Regions from separate parts of the Kosakonia oryzae genome, predicted to be linked through region 2. Evidence: predicted binding sites of a transcription regulator. Region 2 holds the regulator's gene; each other region holds the start of a gene.
What was found. Region 2 encodes PhoB, which activates phosphate uptake and scavenging genes when phosphate is short. Its sites were predicted from a motif close to CTGTCATAAAACTGNCNNAT; they were not measured.
Positions count from the first base shown of each region.

Region 1 (5,727 bases), 1.5 Mb from region 2:
TCGGGTTAGCGTGTTATCTGTAGATCTTTGATGGTGACAGGCAGCTCCGCGCCGTCTTTCCACTGCGTTAATGGCATAAAGACGTTGTAATCGACAAGCCAGGCCAGCGTCTGTTTCTCGCCTTTATTGTCACTCTCCATTTCGCATGCGACTTTCCAGTAGCGCCCACTCAGTGCACTGCTGATCTGGCGAGCCTCATCGCTACCGGTCACTTCGCAATGGCGGTTGATCGCGGTTTTGTCGCCCGTTTTGCCCTTCGCAGGCAGCACCGTATCAAAGGTAAATTTCTGTCCCTGATGCAGCGGGAAACGCAGGTTGGTGTGTAATTCGCTGATGATACTCGGCGAACTATCCAGGCTGATACCGCCTTTTAATTGCCCAAGGTTACCCAGAGTCAGGCGCTGTGCCTTAAACACGTTGTAATTTTCCAGCAGCAGCATCAACCCATTGGGTTGAACATCCAGCTCCATCGGCACGCCTTCATCACTCCCCCAGAGCAGGGTCCATTTCATTTTTTTGAAGCGAGGCGTCGCCCACGGATTCACAATCTGCTGCGCCTGTTTGTCTATCTCCACAGGCAGCGGGAATTGCGCCAGCCATTGTGGCGAATTGCTGCTCATATCCGGCAGCATCGGACCAAGCGTAGAGGAGACGCTTTTTTTCTTCGCCTGGGGAACATAAGCCCCTTCCCCTTTAAAAGCAGAAGGCGTGCTCATTGCGCATAGCTGCTTAAACGCCGCAGCGGTGGCGGGCGTATTGGTAAAATCCGCCGCCCGGCGCAGCGCTGCTTTCCCGCTCAGGCTATCGGATACATAACCTTCCGGCGTCATATCCAGCCCGGCGAGCACGCTGTCTTTATTGGTTGCGCAGTTATAAGCGTGTACTTCGATTTTCATATCGAATGGCGCGTCATACGGCGGATCGTACTGAATCTCGTTGTATTCGAAGCCGATTTTCGCAATCAACAGATCCTTAGCGCGGATAACCGAAGCAGTATCCAGCAGGATCGGCGTGTCATATTGCGATTTTTTTTCAATGTAGACCCAGTTGGCATTTTTCAGCCCGGGAGATTTGCAGAGGCTGGCGGCGACATCATTCAGTTCGTTGTTCGGGCTGGGGGCGGCATAACGTCCGTAGCTATCGCCATAAAAGCGGCGCACGACCGCCTCTTGATCGTCGAGCATTTCCCAGTACAGTTTCACCGCTTTTTGCGTGGAGCAATCGAAGCCGTCCCAACGGTTAATGTTTTGCCCATCTTCAAAAACAATATGATTCATTGCCGTAATGCGATCGTTAAGTCGAATCATTAGCAGCGGATTTACCGTGCTGCTAACGACTTTTTTGCCCTGCCCGTCAGCCGCATGGCTGCTTAACGTCACGGCCAGTAATGCTGGCAGAAGAAACTTGCCCGTTTTCATTTTCATTCCTTTGTCAGCGCAAATGGAGTAGCGCAATAGAGGTGTAGTGATGAAGTTATCGGCAGCAGGCAGGAAATATAAAGGTCTTAAAGGGGAGGCTGAAATTCACCAAAAATGATAGTAATGGATGAACCGAATAGTGTGATTCACCCATCAGGCAACGCCGCCAGCTTACTCTGCCAGCGCCTGCGCGCAGGCCCACGCGCTGGACCACGCCCACTGGAAGTTATAGCCACCCAGCCAGCCGGTGACATCCATCACCTCGCCGATAAAGTAAAGCCCTGGCACATTGCGGGCTTCCATCGTGCGGGAAGAGAGTTCGTGGGTATCAACGCCGCCCAGCGTCACTTCCGCAGTACGGTATCCTTCCGTGCCGTTCGGCTGAACGCGCCAGTGCGTGAGTAATTCGACCAGTGACTCCTGTTCGCGGCTGTTAAGCTGCCTCAGCGTGACATCCGGGATCTGTTCTAACTGCTGCAAACATTCGACCAGCCGTTTCGGTAACTGCATCGCCAGCGTGTTTTTCAGGCTTTGATTCGGGTGCGCTTCGCGCTGTTCATCCAGGAAGCTTGCCAGATCGCACTCCGGCAACAGATTAATGCTGACGAATTCGCCCGGCTGCCAGTAGCTGGAAATTTGCAGAACCGCCGGACCTGAAAGCCCGCGGTGAGTAAAGAGCAGATTTTCCCGGAAAACCGTACCGTCTTCAGCGGTAATCACCGAAGGCACCGACACGCCGGAGAGCGTCTGCATCTGCTCCAGCAGTGGCTTATGCAGAGTAAAAGGCACCAGACCGGCGCGTGTTGGCAGCACTTTCAGGCCGAATTGTTCGGCGATTTTGTAGCCAAATGGTGAGGCGCCAAGCCCCGGCATCGACAACCCGCCGGACGCAATGACCAGTTTCGCGGCCTGTACGCTGTCGCCATTCAATTGCAGCGTGTAACCCTGATCATCGCGCGTCACGCTCAGCACTTCGCTGCGCAGGCGCTGTGTGACATGGCCTTTTTCGCACTCGGCCACCAGCATATCGACAATCTGTTGCGCCGAATCGTCGCAGAAAAGTTGCCCTAACGTTTTCTCATGCCAGTCGATACCGTGCTTGCCGACCAGATCGATAAAATCCCACTGGGTATAGCGCGCGAGAGCAGATTTGCAAAAATGCGGGTTCTGGCTCAAATAGGCTGCGGGTTCGACGTAAAGATTAGTGAAATTGCAGCGACCGCCACCGGACATCAGGATCTTGCGCCCCGGTTTTTTGCCGTTATCCAGTAACAGCACACGACAGCCCGCCTGCCCGGCCAGCGCTGCACAGAACATGCCCGCCGCACCCGCGCCGATAACAATGGCATCAAACCTTTCCACACCTGCACCCTCATAAAAAAATCGTGGCGAATTGTAAAGAGTTCACGCTGGTCACACCAGCGCGGAGAGAGCGAAAAACAACATGGCATTGAAAAATATACGATAATTTCAAAGCTTCAGCGGAATGTAAGAAATAATGTCAAAAAAAATACATATTTCACTTTGCCGACACCGCTAATGTCCCTGATAATGCGCCGCGTTCATGACCTCAAAATGGCTTAACGTCTATGCTACATTTGTTTGCTGGCCTGGATCTTCATACCGGGTTATTACTCTTGCTTGCTCTGGTCTTTGTTCTGTTCTACGAAGCAATCAATGGCTTCCATGACACAGCAAACGCCGTGGCAACCGTAATTTATACACGTGCTATGCGTTCTCAGCTGGCGGTGGTGATGGCGGCGATATTTAACTTCTTCGGCGTTTTGCTGGGCGGGTTAAGCGTTGCCTATGCGATTGTGCATATGTTGCCAACCGATCTACTGCTGAATGTCAGCTCCGCGCACGGCCTGGCAATGGTCTTCTCCATGCTGCTGGCGGCGATTATCTGGAACCTTGGTACCTGGTATCTGGGTCTGCCAGCTTCCAGCTCCCACACCCTGATTGGCGCGATTATCGGTATTGGTTTAACCAATGCGCTGATGTCCGGCACTTCAGTCGTGGATGCCTTAAATATCCCGAAAGTGCTGGAGATCTTCGCCTCCCTCATTCTTTCACCGATTGTTGGGCTGGTGATCGCAGGCGGCCTGATATTTATCCTGCGCCGCTACTGGAGCAATACCAAAAAACGCGCGCGTATTCATATGACGCCAGCTGAACGCGAGAAGATCGACGGTAAGAAAAAGCCGCCGTTCTGGACGCGTATCGCCTTGATTCTTTCCGCTATCGGCGTGAGTTTCTCCCACGGCGCGAACGATGGCCAGAAAGGCATCGGCCTGATTATGCTGGTGCTGATTGGCGTTGCGCCCGCGGGCTTCGTGGTAAATATGAACGCATCAGGTTATGACATTACTCGTACGCGTGATGCCGTCAACAACGTGGAAACTTACTTCCAGCAACACCCAACGCTGCTGCAAAAAGCGACCGGCGTTGATCCGCTGATTCCGGCACCAGAAGAGGTGAACACGCAACCTGGCGAATTCCATTGCCATCCGGGTCGCGCAATTGTGGCGCTGGATCGGGCAAAAGTGATGCTGACTGGTATCGAAAACTACGAGCAGATTCCGCTGGAGCAGCGCGGCCAGCTGCGCCGTATTATGCTTTGCCTCTCCGATATTACGGATAAAGTGGCGAAGCAGCCGGATATCAGCGCCGACGACCAGCGTCTGCTGAAGAAACTGAAAGGCGATATGCTGAGCACAATTGAGTATGCGCCAATCTGGATCATCATGGCGGTAGCGCTGGCGTTAGGTATTGGCACAATGATCGGCTGGCGCCGCGTGGCGACCACCATCGGCGAGAAAATTGGTAAGAAAGGTATGACCTACGCCCAGGGAATGTCCGCGCAGATGACTGCGGCGGTGTCTATCGGGCTGGCCAGTTATACCGGGATGCCGGTTTCCACCACGCACGTGCTCTCTTCTTCCGTGGCCGGGACAATGATTGTCGACGGCGGCGGTTTGCAGCGCAAAACCGTGACCAATATTCTGATGGCCTGGATCTTCACTCTGCCAGCCTCGATTATTTTGTCCGGCGTGCTGTACTGGCTCTCGCTGCATCTGATTTAACGCAGCGAAGACGCAATAAAAAACGGGTCAGGAAACTGGCCCGTTTTTTTTTATTCTCAGATTAGCGCCGCGCTCAATGCCAAATCATCAGCGCAATCAGGCTGATGACCACCAGGCCACACAGCGAGCTGGTTAAAATAAACTGACGGCGAACGCGCTCACAGCGGCGGATGAATTCGTCATCATGGTGATCGCGATAGCGCTGGGCATAGATATACCAAACCAGACGCATCTGCTTACTGGGCTGGCCGTGCGCGGTAAAAAAGCCGCCGCCATCCACGTACTGATAGAGTAAGGGATCACAACCACGAAGTACCACTAACAGCGCGCGTAGCGATGAGTAATAACGCGCCATGTTAACCAAACACACCACACATAAAGCCCAAAACAGCGCAACAGTGTTGATCACCATATCCCCTCCCCAGCGATCGCCCGCGAAGAAAGACTCCGGAACGCTCGCGCCTGGATACCCAACCAAGTCTGACAACGAATAGTGTTACCAATCCCCGAACGGGAAGACAAGCACAGGCGGAGTCCCGCAATTGACCGCGTTTCCTTACGCGGATAACTGGGGGACGCCGTCTGTTTCCGTACGGTTTATTTATAGTGTAGGAGATCCGTTTATTTTTTTGCCACAAGCTTAATCACCATCAATGTATATAGCTGTAAATATTACTTAAGTGATTCGTGATCCAGGTTAATTGACGGTGCTATAAGAGCGTTATAAGGTAGAAATATCTACAAAAGATCCTTAAGGCCGGGCGCTACGCTCACGTGAAACGCAGGATGCGGGCGCAGTGCAACTGTATCAGGGGCATAGCCCCAATGGTCATCGACAACTTATGGAAGGAGTAACACTATGGCTTACACACATATCCTCATCGCAGTCGATCTCGCCCCCGAAAGCAAATTGTTGGTTGAGAAAGCAGTATCCATGGCGCGGCCATACAACGCGAAGGTTTCCCTGATTCATGTCGATGTAAACTACTCCGATCTTTATACCGGTCTTATCGACGTTAATCTCGGCGATATGCAAAAACGTATTTCCGATGAAACTCACCAGGCGCTGACCGAACTCTCCACAAACGCGGGTTATCCGATTACCGAAACTCTGAGCGGCAGCGGCGACCTGGGCCAGGTACTGGTTGATGCGATTAAAAAATACGATATGGATTTGGTGGTATGCGGCCATCACCAGGATTTCTGGAGCAAACTGATGTCCT
Region 1 is NZ_CP014007.2:252,812-258,538, reverse strand. It holds gene AWR26_RS01155 (hypothetical protein) at 6-1,418, opposite strand; gene AWR26_RS01150 (BaiN/RdsA family NAD(P)/FAD-dependent oxidoreductase) at 1,590-2,780, opposite strand; gene pitA (inorganic phosphate transporter PitA) at 3,008-4,504, shown strand; gene uspB (universal stress protein UspB) at 4,578-4,913, opposite strand; gene uspA (universal stress protein UspA) at 5,364-5,727, shown strand, end outside.
Region 1: the regulator PhoB is predicted to act here: its motif matches at 2,917-2,936, upstream of pitA (inorganic phosphate transporter PitA).

Region 2 (5,727 bases):
ACCTGTATTCAGTTGCTGGCGCTGTTCATCATTGAGCAGTACCACGCCTTCCGCCTGCGCCTGTAGCTGTTCCAGCCGGGTTTTAGCCGCTTTATGTTTCTCAAACACCATCGCTGAAATCTGGCCATAGATTTCCGTGCCGGTCAGCTCTTCCAGCAGCTCGGCGCGTTCGCGCGGTTTGGCATTAAGGAACGCGGCAAACTGCCCCTGTGACAGCAGCATTGAGCGGGTAAAGCGGCCATAGTCCAGCCCGGTTAATGAGGCGGTGAGATCGAGTTTATCTTTGACTTTATCGGCGAGGATTTTGCCGTCGGCGCAGGCCGCCAGCTCTACGCGCGGCGCTTGCAGGTTGCCATCTGCCTGACCGCGCGCGCGGCTCTGGCTCCAGAAAGCGCGGTAAGCAATGCCTTTTACTTCAAATTCCACTTCCGCCAGGCACTCGGCGGTATCGCGGGTCATCAGATCGTTTTGCGATTGTGACAGGGTGCTAAGGCGCGGCGTTTCGTGGTACAGCGCCAGACAAATGGCGTCGAGCAGGGTGGTTTTTCCTGCGCCCGTCGCGCCGGTAATGGCGAACAAACCGTTGCTGGCGAACGGCTCTTCGGTAAAGTCGATTTTCCATTCGCCTTTCAGCGAGTTGAGGTTTTTTAACCGCAAACTGAGGATCTTCATGCCTCTTTCTCCGCATCCAGCGCCTGGCGCGCTTCACTGAACAAGGCTTGCAGGCGCGCCGTCTGCATCTCATCGATCTCTTCCTGCGCCAGGCGGCGGGCGAAGACCTCTTCAACTTTCAATTCACTGAGCGTTTCCCGCAACTCCCCGGCGAGGATCCGCTCCCGCTGTTCGCGGCTGCGACGCACCAGCAGTACTTCGACGGGCAAATCTTCGGTGACTTGCTGAATTTTACGTTGCATATCAGCCAGATATTCGTGGCTTTCAATTTCAATATCCAGCCAGACTGGCGTATTGGCGGGCGCATCGCGCCACTGTTCAAGCTGGCGGCAAATCCCGGAGAAATCGCCTTTGATCACCGCCAGCGGCTGCGTGGCCGGAACGTCGAGCGCGGTCACTTCCGCCAGCTTGCCGTCGCTGAACGTGACCAGATTGACGCTTTTACGCTTTCCGGTTTCATCAAAACTCAGCGCGATCGGTGAACCGCAGTAGCGAATGTGCTCCAGGCCGCCAATTTTCTGCGCGCGGTGAATATGCCCAAGCGCAATATAGTCGGCTGGCGGGAAATTCTCCGCCGGGAAGGCATCCAGCGTGCCGATATAGATGTCACGTACTGCGTCACTTTTGCTGGCGCCGACGGTGGTTAAATGGCCGCTGGCGATAATCGGCAGCGCCTGCTCGCCGCGCAGAATGCAGGCGGCGTCATACTGCTTCTGATAGTAATCGGTAATGGCCGCCAGCAGATGTTGCTGTTTTTCCTGCCCTGATAATCCGGCCTGGCTGATAACCATGTCGCGCGGGCGTAAAAACGGCACCGGACAGAAAACGGCGCCGGGCGTACCCTCCCGACGTTTGAGCCAGAATGGCGCAGCGCCGGCGCTGGCGACCACGGTGGTCTTCAGGTAAGCGAGGATCTCTTTCGATTCATTCAGCGTCGCCACGGAATCATGGTTGCCCGCCAGTACCACTAACTGGCAGCCGGTTTGCTGGAGTTTCACCACAAAGCGGTTATATAACTCGCGGGCATAACTGGGTGGGGAACCGGTATCAAAGATGTCGCCTGCGACAATAATGGCGTCCACCTGGTGTTGTTCTGCCGCATTCAGCAGCCAGTCGAGAAAGGCGTCATGTTCGGCAGCGCGGCTTTTACTGTAAAAGTTCTGACCCAAATGCCAGTCTGAAGTGTGAATAATGCGCATAGCAATTCCGTGGCGAAAATGGATAAACGCGATTATAACATTCAGGATGTTAGAGACATTAACTGCGTGAATATTCGCGCTGTCATAATGCTGCGGGCAGGGTCATCTGGTGGTCATGTTATTCATAAATCTGTCATAAAACTGACGCATAATGGCGCCGCTATACAAACTGACGACTTATACGAGAAAACAGGGCGAATTATGGCGAGACGAATTCTGGTCGTTGAAGATGAAGCACCGATCCGTGAAATGGTGTGCTTTGTGCTCGAGCAAAATGGATTTCAACCGGTAGAAGCTGAAGATTATGACAGTGCGGTGAACCAACTTAACGAACCCTGGCCAGACCTGGTTTTACTGGACTGGATGTTGCCTGGCGGTTCCGGTATTCAGTTTATTAAGCACCTGAAACGCGAGGCCATGACCCGTGATATTCCGGTGATGATGCTGACGGCGCGCGGCGAAGAGGAAGATCGCGTGCGCGGTCTGGAAACCGGTGCGGATGATTACATTACCAAACCCTTCTCACCGAAAGAGCTGGTTGCCCGTATTAAAGCGGTGATGCGCCGTATTTCACCGATGGCGGTGGAAGAAGTGATTGAAATGCAGGGACTTAGCCTTGATCCCTCTTCGCATCGCGTGATGACCGGCGAAAATCCGCTGGATATGGGGCCGACGGAGTTTAAACTCTTACACTTCTTTATGACCCACCCGGAACGCGTGTACAGCCGTGAACAACTGCTGAACCATGTCTGGGGAACCAATGTTTACGTCGAAGACAGAACGGTTGATGTCCATATTCGTCGCCTGCGCAAAGCGCTGGAACACAGCGGTCACGATCGTATGGTGCAAACGGTGCGCGGCACGGGATATCGTTTTTCGACCCGTTTCTGAAATTTGACAGGAGTGTGACGCGTGCTGGAACGGCTGTCATGGAAAAGGCTGGTGCTGGAGCTCCTCCTTTGTTGTCTACCCGCCTTTATACTCGGCGCGATTTTCGGTTACCTGCCCTGGTTTTTATTTGCCGCGGTAACCGGGCTGCTGATCTGGCATTTCTGGAATTTACTGCGCCTCTCCTGGTGGTTGTGGGTCGATAAAAGTATGACTCCACCGCCCGGCACAGGAAGCTGGGAGCCGCTGTTATACGGGCTGCACCAGATGCAGATGCGTAATAAAAAGCGGCGGCGCGAGCTGGGCAATCTCATCAAACGCTTTCGCAGCGGTGCGGAATCGCTGCCGGATGCGGTCATTCTCACCACCGAAGAAGGGTCGATTTTCTGGTGCAACGGCCTGGCGCAACAGCTGCTGGGGCTGCGCTGGCCGGATGATAACGGGCAGAACATCCTGAACCTGCTGCGCTACCCTGAATTCACGCAGTATCTTAAAAAACAAGAATTTACCCGACCACTGAATCTGGTGCTGAACAGCGGACGCCATCTGGAGATCCGCGTGATGCCTTACAGCGAACAGCAACTGCTGCTGGTGGCGCGCGATGTTACGCAGATGCACCAACTGGAAGGCGCGCGGCGTAACTTTTTCGCTAATGTCAGCCATGAGCTGCGCACGCCGTTGACAGTGCTGCAAGGTTACCTGGAGATGATGCAGGAGCAGACGCTGGAAGGCGCGCCGCGCGAAAAAGCGCTGCATACCATGCGTGAGCAGACATCGCGGATGGAAGGGCTGGTGCGCCAGTTGCTGACGTTGTCGAAAATTGAAGCTGCGCCGACGCTGCCGCCAAATGAGACCATCGATGTGCCGATGATGCTGCACCTGGTTGAACGGGAAGCGCAGACGCTCAGCCAAAAAAAGCACCATCTGGAGTTTGAAGTCGATAACGCCTTAAAAGTGCTCGGTAATGAGGAGCAATTGCGCAGCGCCATCTCCAATCTGGTCTATAACGCGGTGAATCATACGCCCGCCGGAACGCACATTATTGTGCGCTGGCAGCATGTGCCGCAGGGGGCGGAATTCAGCGTTGAGGATAATGGCCCGGGGATTGCTGCCGAACATATTCCGCGTCTGACCGAGCGTTTTTACCGCGTCGATAAAGCCCGTTCCCGACAAACCGGCGGTAGCGGCCTTGGGCTGGCGATCGTGAAACATGCCGTCAATCATCACGAAAGCCGTCTTGATATTGCGAGTACCCCCGGTAAAGGCACGCGCTTTAGCTTTGTTCTGCCGGAACGTCTGGTTGCCAAAACTCCTGCTGCCTGACGCCCCTGTCAGCTTATCTTTCCAGCGGCCTGTCAAAACAGGCCGCCATTTTCTGCTGTTTACCCACGATGAAACCTATTTTGTACGGGTGATGCTTTTTTGTTCGCATGATCAGCCATGTGTTTTTCTTATAAATGGAGTATTGGACTGGTTATTTGTCTTGATCCAGCATATCCATCTGGTTTTGCGATCCCATCTTGCCTTCAAACGTTATAAGCGTTTAAATTGCGCCCCTGACGTTGTCAGACCGACTATGTTTACGTGGTAAATCGAAAAACTATACTCCGCCACGTTGCATATGAAGCATTTCCCGCTGATTTTTCTCGGTTTATACGCGTTATTGTCCGGCAGGGAAGGCGAAAAATTCACCATTATTTACAACACCACATCCACAGGCAGTAAACTTATGACCTATCACTTAAAACCACGAGACATTGTTGCTCTGGGCTTTATGACCTTCGCCTTGTTCGTTGGCGCAGGGAATATCATTTTTCCGCCGATGGTCGGCTTGCAGGCGGGTGAACACGTCTGGATGGCGGCGTTTGGTTTTCTGATTACCGCCGTAGGCCTGCCGGTGCTGACCGTCGTCGCGCTGGCCAAAGTGGGTGGTGGTGTGGATAGCCTGAGTACGCCGATCGGTAAAGTCGCTGGCGTACTGCTGGCAACCGTTTGTTATCTGGCGGTAGGGCCGTTGTTCGCCACGCCGCGTACGGCGACCGTTTCGTTTGAGGTGGGGATTGCGCCGCTGACCGGCGATGGCGCGATGCCGCTTGTGATCTACAGCATCGTCTATTTTGCGCTGGTGATTCTGGTATCGCTCTATCCGGGCAAACTGCTGGATACCGTGGGCAACTTCCTTGCTCCGCTGAAAATTATTGCGCTGACCATTCTCTCGATTGCGGCGATCGTCTGGCCGGCTGGCCCTATCAGCCATGCGCTGGAAGCTTATCAGACGGCGCCATTCTCTAACGGCTTCGTTAATGGCTATCTGACGATGGATACGCTGGGCGCGATGGTGTTCGGTATCGTGATCGTGAATGCCGCCCGTTCGCGCGGCGTGACCGAAGCGCGTCTGCTGACCCGCTACACCGTCTGGGCCGGGCTGATGGCGGGCGTGGGTCTGACGCTGCTCTATCTGGCGCTGTTCCGCCTGGGTTCAGACAGCGCGACGCTGGTGGATCAATCCGCTAACGGCGCAGCGATTCTGCATGCTTACGTTCAGCACACCTTTGGTGGCGCGGGCAGCTTCCTGCTGGCGGCGTTGATCTTCATCGCTTGCCTGGTGACGGCGGTTGGCCTGACCTGCGCCTGCGCCGAGTTTTTCGCGCAGTATCTGCCGCTCTCTTACCGTTCGCTGGTGTTTATTCTGGGCATCTTCTCGATGGCGGTCTCCAACCTGGGGCTGAGCCACCTGATTCAGATCTCCATCCCGGTGCTGACGATGATCTACCCGCCGTGCATCGTGCTGGTGGTGCTGAGCTTCAGCCGTTCGTGGTGGAACAACTCCACCCGCGTAATTGCGCCGGCCATGTTTATCAGCCTGCTTTTTGGTATCCTTGACGGCGTGAAAGCATCCGCCTTTGCTGAGCATTTACCAGCCTGGACACAGCGTTTGCCGCTGGCGGAACAGGGGCTGGCCTGGTTG
Region 2 is NZ_CP014007.2:4,167,840-4,173,566, reverse strand. It holds gene sbcC (exonuclease subunit SbcC) at 1-672, opposite strand, end outside; gene sbcD (exonuclease subunit SbcD) at 669-1,871, opposite strand; gene phoB (phosphate response regulator transcription factor PhoB) at 2,073-2,762, shown strand; gene phoR (phosphate regulon sensor histidine kinase PhoR) at 2,784-4,082, shown strand; gene brnQ (branched-chain amino acid transporter carrier protein BrnQ) at 4,489-5,727, shown strand, end outside.

Region 3 (5,727 bases), 1.2 Mb from region 2:
CAAACATTTTGTTAAAAGTACGCAGCAATGTGGATTTACCGCAGCCTGACGGCCCGATAAACGCCGTCACCTGATTTTTGGCAATATCCAGGCTGATGTTTTTCAGTGCATGGAATTTGCCGTAATAGAAGTTCAAATCACGAACCTGAATTTTGCCCGGCGTCGTATCAACCATACTCATTTATCTCTTTCCTCAACTCGACGCCGCTTTCGCCGCGTCGCAAAAATTAACCGTGTTTACTCTTCGCGAAAATGACACGCGCCAGAATATTCAACAGCAGTACGCAGAGCGTGATAATCAGCACCCCGGCCCAGGCCAGTTGCTGCCATTCGGCAAACGGGCTCATGGCAAATTTGAAAATGGTCACCGGCAGGTTAGCGATAGGCTGCATCATATCGGTGCTCCAGAACTGGTTAGAGAGCGCGGTAAACAGCAGCGGTGCCGTTTCCCCTGCAATACGCGCCACAGCCAGCAGCACCCCGGTCATAATCCCGGAAACAGAGGCTTTCAGCGTAATAGAGGCAATCATCTTCCATTTCGGTGTACCCAGCGCATAAGCCGCTTCACGCAGGCTGTCCGGCACCAGTTTCAGCATGTTTTCCGTGGTACGAATAACAATTGGCACCTGCAACAGCGCCAGCGCAATCACACCCGCCCAACCGGAAAAGTGCTGCATCTGCGCGACAACAATGGTGTAGACGAACAGGCCAACTACAATTGACGGCGCGGAAAGCAGAATGTCGTTGATAAAACGGATCACTTCGGCCAGCAGCGATTTCCGGCCATACTCCGCCAGGTAAATCCCCGCCATGATACCGAGCGGCGTACCGACAACGGTCGCCCACAGGATCAACAGGCCACTGCCTGCCAGGGCGTTTGCCAGACCACCACCCGCCGTATTTGGCGGCGGCGTCATTTCCGTAAACATCGCCACCGACATACCGTCAAAGCCGCGCGTTACGGTGGACAACAGGATCCAGACCAGCCAGAAGAGACCGAACGCCATGGTCGCCATCGACAATGTCAGAGCGATGCGGTTTTTCAGACGGCGCTTAGCCTGCATTTTACGGCGCGATTCAGCCAGCTTTGCGATGCTTTGCATTTCGAGCGTAGCCATCAGCGTGCCCCCTCATTTTTCGCCAGGCGCATGATCATAAATTTAGAGATAGCCAGTACGATAAAGGTGATCACAAACAGAATCAGACCCAACTCCATCAAGGCCGCAACATGCAGACCGGACTCCGCTTCAGCAAATTCGTTCGCCAGCGCAGAGGTAATACTGTTACCCGGCATAAACAGCGAAGCGCTGTCGAGTTGATAGGTGTTACCGATGATAAAGGTCACCGCCATGGTTTCACCCAGCGCGCGCCCCAGCCCCAACATCACGCCGCCAATCACCCCGTTTTTGGTAAATGGCAGCACAATGCGCCAGATAACTTCCCAGGTGGTGCAGCCAATGCCATACGCCGACTCTTTCATCATCACTGGCGTTTGTTCGAATACATCGCGCATTACTGCCGCAATGTAAGGAATAATCATAATGGCGAGAATAACCCCGGCCGCCAGGATCCCAATACCAAATGCCGGGCCAGAGAACAGCGCGCCAACAAACGGGATGTTAGAAAGCACGTTGCCCACCGGTTCCTGAAAGTAAGTCGCGAACAATGGAGCAAAAATAAACAGCCCCCACATGCCATACACGATACTTGGAATCGCAGCCAGTAATTCAATGGCGATACCCAGTGGACGCTTCAGCCAGTTCGGCGACAACTCTGTCAGAAACAGCGCAATACCAAAGCTCACCGGAACGGCGATCAGCAGAGCGATGACAGAGGTAACGATTGTCCCGTAAATGGGCACCAGCGCACCGTAAATATCATTGGGCGCATCCCACTCTTTGGTCCACAGGAATGAAAAACCAAACTTCTGAATGCTTGGCCATGAGGAGAAAATCAGCGACACGATGATGCCACTCAACAGCAATAGCACAATCAGCGCAGCCAGTCTTACCAGCGCGCTGAAAATCATGTCACCTTTTTTACCCGGAGGATTAAATGCCGGCTTGGTTGCAGCCATAAATTACTCTTCAGTTTAACGTCTTACGAATTTGCCCGGTGATGCTTACGCGGCCAGGCCTACAGAGGATCTGTAAGGCGGATGGTGTAAGCGCCATCCGCCATGTTCTAAAAAAACCCGTTGTTAGTACAGTGCTTTACCGCTGCTGTCTTTCACATTGGTTTTCCATGCAGCACGAACTTGTTCAACTACGCTATCCGGCAGGGTTGCGTAATCAAGGTCGTTAGCCTGTTTGCCGCCTTTTTTGTAGGCCCAGTCAAAGAATTTCAGGACTTCAGCGCCTTGCTCCGGCTTAGCCTGCACTTTGTGTATCAGGATAAAAGTGGTGGAGGTGATCGGCCATACGTCAGCACCTTTCTGGTTGGTCAGGTCCTGCGCGAAGGATTTGCTCCAGTCGATATTTTTAGCCGCGTTGGAGAAACTCTGCTCAGTCGGGCTTACAGCCTTACCATCCGCAGACAGCAGCTTGGTGTAGGTCAGGTTGTTCTGCTTAGCGTAAGCATATTCAACATAACCGATTGAACCCGGCAGACGCTGAACGAATGCCGCGACGCCATCATTGCCCTTGCCGCCAAGACCGGTCGGCCAGTTGACCGTAGAGCCAGAACCCACTTTGGATTTCCACTCTTCGTTCACTTTCGCCAGATAGCTGGTAAAGACGAATGAGGTACCGGAACCGTCAGCGCGACGAACGACGGCGATGTTCTGTGAAGGCAGTTTCAACCCAGGGTTGAGCTTAGCGATAGCGGCGTCATCCCATTTTTTGATTTTGCCCAGGTAGATGTCACCCAGGGTTTTACCGTCCAGCACCAGCTCACCGGATTTGATGCCCGGGACGTTGATAGCCAGCACGATACCGCCGATTACGGTCGGGAACTGGAACAGGCCTTCCTGAGCCAGTTTATCGTCACTCAGAGGGGCATCAGATGCACCGAAATCGACGGTTTTAGCAGTAATTTGTTTTACGCCACCAGAAGAACCAATACCCTGGTAGTTGACCATGATATTCATTTCTTTGTTGTAAGTATCAGCCCACTTGGCATACACCGGCGCCGGAAAAGTTGCGCCCGCACCAGTCAGGCTGGCTGCTGCATTAACAGCAAAAGCACTCAGAGAAAAGGTCGCGGCGACAACAGTTGCGACAGAGGTACGCATAACGTTCATAATGTCTCCTGCAAGGATCGTAAATCGTTGTTTAGTGGCTACGACGAGCAAAATAGGACACTTTGATGACAGTTATATGCAATCATTGTTACTGTTTGATGACAGCGGAAAAATATCGTTGCCGCATGATATAAAACAGATAAAAATCAGACTATTAATAAAAAATATCACGGTAAGATTTCAGTCATATTTTATTTTTGTGACAATGAAAAAGTAGTTGAAACAAACGAGAATTCATCAAATAAAGTCAAAAAAAGAGGTTGCCCACAGGCAACCTCTTTCGCATTTTATGTCAGGAAATGTTTACTCTACCGTTACTGATTTCGCCAGATTACGCGGCTGGTCAACGTCGGTGCCTTTAATCAGCGCAACGTGATAGGCCAGCAATTGCAGCGGCACGGTATAGAAAATCGGTGCAATCACCTCTTCGACGTGCGGCATATCAATAATGTGCATATTGTCGTTGCTGGTGAAACCCGCATCCTGATCGGCGAACACATACAGTACGCCGCCACGGGCACGCACTTCTTCGATGTTGGATTTCAGTTTTTCCAGCAGTTCGTTGTTAGGCGCAACGACAATCACCGGCATATCCGCATCAATCAGCGCCAGAGGGCCATGCTTCAGCTCGCCTGCCGCATAGGCTTCGGCGTGAATGTAGGAGATCTCTTTCAGTTTCAGCGCGCCTTCCAGCGCGATCGGATACTGATCGCCACGCCCGAGGAACAGCGCATGGTGCTTGTCAGAGAAATCCTCGGCCAGCGCTTCAATGCGTTTATCCTGCGACAGCATCTGTTCAATACGGCTCGGCAACGCCTGCAAACCGTGAACGATATCGTGCTCAATGGACGCATCCAGCCCTTTCAGGCGGCTCAATTTCGCTACCAGCATCAGCAGAACGGTAAGCTGAGTGGTGAACGCTTTCGTGGAAGCAACACCGATTTCAGTACCGGCTTTGGTCATCATTGCCAGATCGGATTCACGCACCAGCGAGGAGCCCGGCACGTTACAAATCGCCAGCGAACCCAAATAACCCAGCTCTTTGGACAAACGCAGCGCCGCCAGCGTATCCGCTGTTTCACCGGATTGCGACAGGGTGATCATCAGACTGTTACGACGCACAGCGGATTTGCGGTAGCGGAATTCAGAGGCGATTTCCACATCGCACGGCACACCGGCCAGCGCCTCAAACCAGTAACGGGAAACCATACCGGAGTTGTAAGAGGTGCCACAGGCAACGATCTGAATATGCTCAACTTGCGATAACAGCGCGTTGGCATTCGGACCCAGTTCGCTCAGATCCACTTCACCGTGGTTGATACGGCCGGTCAGCGTATTTTTAATCGCGTTCGGCTGTTCGTAGATCTCTTTTTGCATGTAGTGACGGTAGATACCTTTGTCGCCCGCGTCATATTGCAGGCTGGATTCGATATCAGGCCGTTTTACCTGTGCGCCGGATTTATCAAACACTGTCACGCTGCGGCGAGTCACTTCCGCAATATCCCCCTCTTCAAGGAAGATAAAGCGACGCGTTACCGGCAGTAACGCCAGTTGATCAGAGGCAATAAAGTTTTCACCCATGCCAAGACCAATGACCAGCGGGCTGCCAGAGCGTGCCGCCAGCAGAGTGCCGCTGTCACGGGTATCCATAATCACCGTGCCATAAGCGCCGCGTAATTGCGGGATAGCGCGCATAACCGCTTCACGCAGCGTGCCGCCCTGCTCAAGCTCCCAATGAACAAGATGCGCGATAACCTCGGTATCCGTTTCCGAAACAAATACATAACCACGCTCTTTTAACGCTTCCCGCAGCGGCTCGTAGTTTTCGATAATACCGTTATGTACAACCGCAATATGATCAGAAACATGCGGATGCGCGTTACCTTCTGACGGTTCACCGTGTGTTGCCCAACGGGTATGCGCAATACCGGTTCCACCATGCAGCGGGTGCTCTTCTGCGGCCTGGGCCAGCATCTGGACTTTACCAAGACGACGCAGGCGGGTCATATGCCCTTCTGCATCTACAACGGCCAGACCTGCTGAGTCATAGCCACGGTATTCCAGACGACGTAATCCCTCGAGAAGGATTTCTGCAACATCACGCTGCGCGACTGCGCCAACAATTCCACACATATTTTTCGATTCCGATTTAGGCGTTATGCCTTTTGTTGTCGGTCAACCTGTATCGCCCCGAGCCTTGTAGAGAGTGGGGTTATTTTTATAGGTACTGCCTGGCGGGCGGAGGAATTATCTTTCCCCTCACCCTGAAAACGTTATGGATTCATTGCCGGATAGCGCTGCGCTTACCCGGACTACTTCTTCTTAACCGGACGTATCCAGCCTTGTTTATTGATCTGCGGTACGCGGCTGATAACCAGTTCATTTTCCGCAACATTGCGCGTTACGGTGGTACCCGCGGCGATAGTCGCACCTTTGGCAACGGTAACCGGCGCCACCAGTTGCGTATCGGAACCAACAAACACATC
Region 3 is NZ_CP014007.2:5,399,267-5,404,993, reverse strand. It holds gene pstB (phosphate ABC transporter ATP-binding protein PstB) at 1-181, opposite strand, end outside; gene pstA (phosphate ABC transporter permease PstA) at 228-1,118, opposite strand; gene pstC (phosphate ABC transporter permease PstC) at 1,118-2,077, opposite strand; gene pstS (phosphate ABC transporter substrate-binding protein PstS) at 2,201-3,241, opposite strand; gene glmS (glutamine--fructose-6-phosphate transaminase (isomerizing)) at 3,545-5,374, opposite strand; gene glmU (bifunctional UDP-N-acetylglucosamine diphosphorylase/glucosamine-1-phosphate N-acetyltransferase GlmU) at 5,554-5,727, opposite strand, start outside.
Region 3: the regulator PhoB is predicted to act here: its motif matches at 3,294-3,313, upstream of pstS (phosphate ABC transporter substrate-binding protein PstS).

Region 4 (5,727 bases), 220 kb from region 2:
TTGATCGCCTGGTTTGCCACGCGGCTTATCAAGCGGCAACTGGGCGGTGAACCGGCTTATGCGCTGCGAGTGGTACACGATATCGCTGAGGGTAATCTGGCCATGCCGGTGACGCTGGCGGCAGGCGATCGCCACAGCTTGCTGGCCGGGATGGAAGCGATGCGTCAAAGCCTCAACCGCATTGTGGCGCAGGTTCGTGAGAGCAGCGAATCGATCTCGGCAGGCGCCAGCGGCGTGGCGGCGGGCAGTATGGATCTCAGTCAGCGTACGGAGCAGCAGGCGGCCAGCCTGCAACAGACGGCGGCATCAATGGAGCAAATCGGCCAGACCATTCGCCAGAACGCCGACACGGTGCGCGTCACCAACCAGCAAGCCACTGCCGCCAGCGACATTGCCGCCAAAGGCGGAGAAGCGATCGACAACATTGTGCGCACCATGGACGAGATCAGCCAGAGCTCGCGCAAAATCGGCGAAATCATTGCCGTTATCGACGGTATTACTTTCCAGACCAATATCCTGGCGCTCAACGCGGCGGTGGAAGCGGCGCGTGCCGGTGAGCACGGGCGCGGTTTTGCCGTGGTCGCAGGGGAGGTGCGTTCACTGGCGCAGCGCTCCGCCACGGCGGCGAAAGAGATCAAAGGGCTGATTCAGGCCAGTATTGATTGCGTGGATCACGGTGCAACGCTGGTCAACAATGCCGGTTCCACCATCGGCGAGCTGGTTAAGCAGTCACACCATGTCGCGGAAATGATTAACGAAATCGGCATGACCACCCAGGAACAGGAGCTGGGCGTTGCGCAGGTGAACGATGCGATTGCCCAACTCGATCAGGTGACGCAGCAGAATGCCGCGCTGGTGGGCGCCTCCAGTTCGGCTGTCGATCATTTGCGCGATCAGTCCCGAAATCTGGTGGCGCTGATGAGCGTTTTCCGCACCGAATATGCCCGGCGGGAAAATGCGCCGCAGCTCGCCTCCGGTGTGCTGGTGAATACGTGACGATTCTGAATAAACGCGATGCCACGTAAACCAGACAACGGCGTCGCAGAATGAGGGACAGGGATGTCCCGATAGCGATGGATGTAATCCGCGACGGAGAGCACTCGAATAGCGTAATCATTAAACCATGGTGAATGGCGCGGATTATGCCGCAAGCGGCAGTCAATCCTGTATTTTCAGCAAAGGCGAGTGACCAAAAAAATTGGCTGGATAGCGTTATTTTTCTGCAGTAAATTCGAGCAATCTGTTATTTACCCCAGGAAAAAATCCTGGAAGTTGATATTTTTATTTTATAAAAACATAGGTTAATACTTTTGTTTTAATAAAATAAATCGGCAGGATGTTAATAGTGCGTAATGCCTGGCTGTCTTTTATTTCCAGGCTCGGTTTTTTATTTGGCTAAATATTTCTACGAAAGTGGATTGTTTTTAGTTATTGTTGCTGAAGCTTTGTTATTGTCTTAATGAAATAAACATGTTTTTATCTCTCCGCAGTTGAACAGGGATCGCTGCTTTGTGAATATTAATAATATTTACATGCAGGGAATAAATGTTATCTGTCATACGAATAATATACGGCGCGTTGTTTTTATTTTGACGATAAAGTCGTGCGATACGGATATCTGGGTAAATGTTAAGGCGGGGTATGCCAGACGAGGAAAATAAAGCGCTTTCAGTCATGGGCTTCCTTATCGAAAAGCGTGTGATTTATGACTGTAGAACAAAAAAACTCATCTGCCTTCATGGTACAGCGAAACCTATCTCTCTGAGGAAAACCCAGTCGTACTTACTGGAATATCTCTTTAATCATGGGGTTAACAACGTTGTTTCTGATGAGATGCTGATGGTTGATGTCTGGGAGCGAAACGGCCTTCGCGCGTCAGCTCAGCGGGTTTGGCAGGTTATAAATGATCTCAAATATAACGTTAGTAAATCAGGCGTAAGTGATGAGTTTATCCTGAGGGTTTCCCGAAAAGGATATTTTATTAGATCAAGCAGCGTGCAAGCTTTATTTTATCATGCAGAAAATCAATGCTGATATTCGTTGGATAAAATAACGATAAGGTTTGGTGGTAATACATTGGTTGTTTTTAGTTAATGTTAATAATGTCAGGTTTGAGGTTATCGATGAAAAAATTTTTACTGTCCGTTGCCGTCTCTGTCGCGATTACGATGCCCGGATTGGTTCACGCTGAGGAAACGGCGACGATAAATCAGGTGGTGCGACCGGAAGTGGCTGAAAGGGTCAAGGCTTATGAAGGGGCTGAAGGCGTCATTGTGTGGACACTGCGTTATGGTAAACCGGAAGAGAAAAAATTAATTGTGCAGGTGACAGATATTGATCATCCATGGAATAAAAAAATTCATGTAATGAACGTGGATGATGTGGGGGCAAAAAAATATGTTTACACACTGGTTGATGGGAAAAAATTTACCGTCTTGTTTTTTAACAGTAATGGGTGGGGGGAACTGAATCTGCCGGGCGAAAATAAAGCGATACCAATATATTACAGCAAAGCATACTCCTCCGCAGGAAACGCCCAGGCTTTTCTGACTGATTATCTTGAATCGGAGAAATAAAAAAGCAGTATCTGCTCTCTTACGACCCAATCATACGCGTTACGACGAAGCGGCAAGATTGAGCCAACCACAGTTGCTGGCATAAGTTAGCGACTGTGGTGAAGTTAAGGGTAGCTGACGTAAAAACTACCCGGCAGGCGTAACAAAACTGACAGGATTATCATTTTCGCGTCACTTTTGAGTCAGTATGGCTGCGTTAAGGTGAACGCTCCTTAAAGAAGGAGGCTTTCACGATGGGTATGCAACAGATGGTGGTACATGAGATCCAGCAGTGGATCGATGAAAACCTCGACCGTCCGCTCAGAATTCGCGATGTTGCCACGCGGGCCGGTTACTCAAAATGGCATTTACAGCGTCTTTTTCAGGAAGTGATGCAGGTGCCGTTGGGGATTTATATCCGCAATAAGAAGCTGGAAAGCGCCGCTGAAGCGTTGCTGACCACGGAAGATTCGATCATCACTATTTCCACGCGCTATGGTTATGACTCACAGCAAACCTTTACCCGCACCTTTGCCCGTAAATACCATATGCCGCCTGGCGTATGGCGGCGGTACCATCAAGGCTAGCGTAGAATTGACGCCACGATATGTGGTTAATCATCCGGTTGCATTTTGTCGCTAAAACGGTGAAAAAATGTCAGCTAAATGTCAGCCCAACAGCGGTAACATTGCGGCTATGAATATGTTTGCGGCAGGTGCCGGAACGTTGAAGGAGTCGCCCCTTTGAAGCTGTTACTCATCGAAGACGAGGAAAAGACCTCGTCATATATTAATCGCGCGCTGAGCGAACAGGGTTTCACTCTCGATGTCGTGGATAATGGCGTCGAAGGGCTGCACCTGGCGCTGGAGTACGAGTACGATGCGATTGTGCTGGATATCATGTTGCCCGGCATGGACGGTTACCAGATTCTGGAGCGCCTGCGCGCCTGTAAACAGACGCCTGTGCTGATGCTCTCGGCGCGCGGCTCGGTTGAGGAGCGGGTAAAAGGGCTGCGCCACGGCGCGGATGATTATCTGCCAAAACCCTTTTCGCTGATCGAGCTGGTAGCGCGCATTCAGGCTCTGCTGCGCCGCAGACCTGGCGACGGCGCGGACATCACCCAGTTGCATATCCACGATCTGCATCTCGATCTGCTGGCGCGGCGCGTAACGCGCGGCGGCGATCGTCTGGAACTGACGGCCAAAGAGTACGCGCTGCTGAGCCTGCTGGCGCGTCATCAGGGCGAAATCTTGTCGAAAATGATGATCGCCGAACAGGTCTGGGACATGAACTTTGACAGCGATGCCAATGTGGTCGAAGTGGCGATTAAACGCCTGCGCGCCAAAGTCGATAATCCCTATCCCGTTAAGCTGCTGCATACGGTGCGCGGTATGGGGTATGTGCTGGAAACCCGCCAGGAGAGTAAAGCCAGTTGAACGCGCTCTCTTTGTGTAAACACTCGATTGCCGGACGCATGGCGCTGATGTTCGCCGTGGCGTATGTGTTTGTCGTCGTCACCTTTGGCGTTGTACTCAGAAGCTCGTTGTATGAGTCGCTGCAAAGCCAGATGCATAACGAATTATTATTCCGCGAATCGCTGATGGCACCGTGGGTGGAAAACCGTCAGTCCATCGACGGCTGGAAAACCCTGACCACTAAATTTAACACGCTCTCCTCCTATGAAGGCGGGCGCGTGAAGTACTGGCTGGTGGCCGATGATCCCCGCTTTGATATGGGCGGCCCGCCGCCGAAAGGCGTGGAGTGGGCTTCGTTGAAAAACGGGTTCAGCACCGCGCCAGGCGAAACGGAAGCCTCCTGTCTGCTGTTCCTCTACTCCCGCGAAATCCCGGCGAGCGGCGAACGCCCAGCGTTGCGCTATGTGGTGGCGATCGATTCCACACCTTATATGGGCACGCTGTATGAATTTACCTGCGCGCTGGTGCTGGTTAGCTGTATCGGTGTCTTCCTGATTGCGCTGCTGGGCTATCTGATTGCCCGTTTCGGTATGCGTCCGGTGAATACCTTGAGCGAACAGGCGCACCAGCTTGCGCCGGGTAATCACGGCCAGCGTCTGCAGGCGCACACTTTGCCGGACGAGCTACAAACGCTGGCGGTCTCGTTTAACGGCGCGCTGGAGCGCCAGGAGATCGCCTGGCGCCAACTGGAGAGCTTTAATGCCGATGTGGCGCACGAACTGCGTACTCCGCTGACCAACCTGATTGGCCAGACGCAGCTTGGCTTGTCGCGTCAACGCTCCATAGAAGAGTTACAGGATCTGCTGGAGTCCAACCTCGAAGAGCTGGAGCGCATGACCTCCATCGTCAACGATATGCTGTTTTTATCCCATGCCCAGGCGGGCGAACACGCCACCCAGCTCACCACGGTTTCTCTGCGCGAAGAGGCTTACAAAACGTTTGAGTATGTCGAGCCATCGTTTGCCGAGAAGAATCTCCAGGTGCAGGTCGAGGGGGATGTAACGGCATCCATTGACCGCCGTCTGTTCCACCGTTCGCTGGCGAATTTGCTGGAAAACAGCGCCCGCCATGCGCCGCAGGACAGCACAATCATTGTGCGGCTGCAAAACGTCGGTGAACAGGCGCATGTCGCGGTGTCGAATAACGGCGAGGAGATCGCGCAAAGCCATCTTGCGCGGCTGTTTGAACGTTTCTATCGTGTGGATGCCTCCCGCACCCGCAGCGATACGCACCACGGGCTGGGGCTGTCGATTGTCCGCGCGGTGGCGAATATGCATCAGGGCGATGTGTTTGCCACCAGCGTAAATGGGATCAATACCTTCGGTTTTACCCTGGCGCTAAAGCGCGAGGCAGCCAGTGGCGAGGCGGAAAAGCGCTAAGGGCAACTACCTGATGCTGAAGCGGCGGGGAAGATGCCGCCGTATTCTGCGCGACGCAGGTTTCTCAGCAGCGAAACGCTTCGTTCTTCTGCGCCAGACTCTTTACTTCAAGGTAGCGCTTTAAATCATAATATATATGTTTTAGCATATATATAAATGAACGCCATCGAGACTCAGCATGCTACATCCGGTTCAGCTTTTCAAAACGCTCGCCGATGAAACCCGCCTGTCAATTGTGATGCTGCTTCGCGAAGCCGGAGAGCTTTGCGTCTGCGATCTCTGTGCGGCGACGGGAGAATCGCAGCCCAAAATTTCCCG
Region 4 is NZ_CP014007.2:3,950,538-3,956,264, reverse strand. It holds gene AWR26_RS18820 (methyl-accepting chemotaxis protein) at 1-996, shown strand, start outside; gene AWR26_RS18815 (winged helix-turn-helix domain-containing protein) at 1,642-2,034, shown strand; gene AWR26_RS18810 (hypothetical protein) at 2,124-2,576, shown strand; gene AWR26_RS18805 (helix-turn-helix domain-containing protein) at 2,810-3,142, shown strand; gene AWR26_RS18800 (heavy metal response regulator transcription factor) at 3,299-3,991, shown strand; gene AWR26_RS18795 (heavy metal sensor histidine kinase) at 4,003-5,409, shown strand; gene AWR26_RS18790 (metalloregulator ArsR/SmtB family transcription factor) at 5,588-5,727, shown strand, end outside.
Region 4: the regulator PhoB is predicted to act here: its motif matches at 3,208-3,227, upstream of AWR26_RS18800 (heavy metal response regulator transcription factor).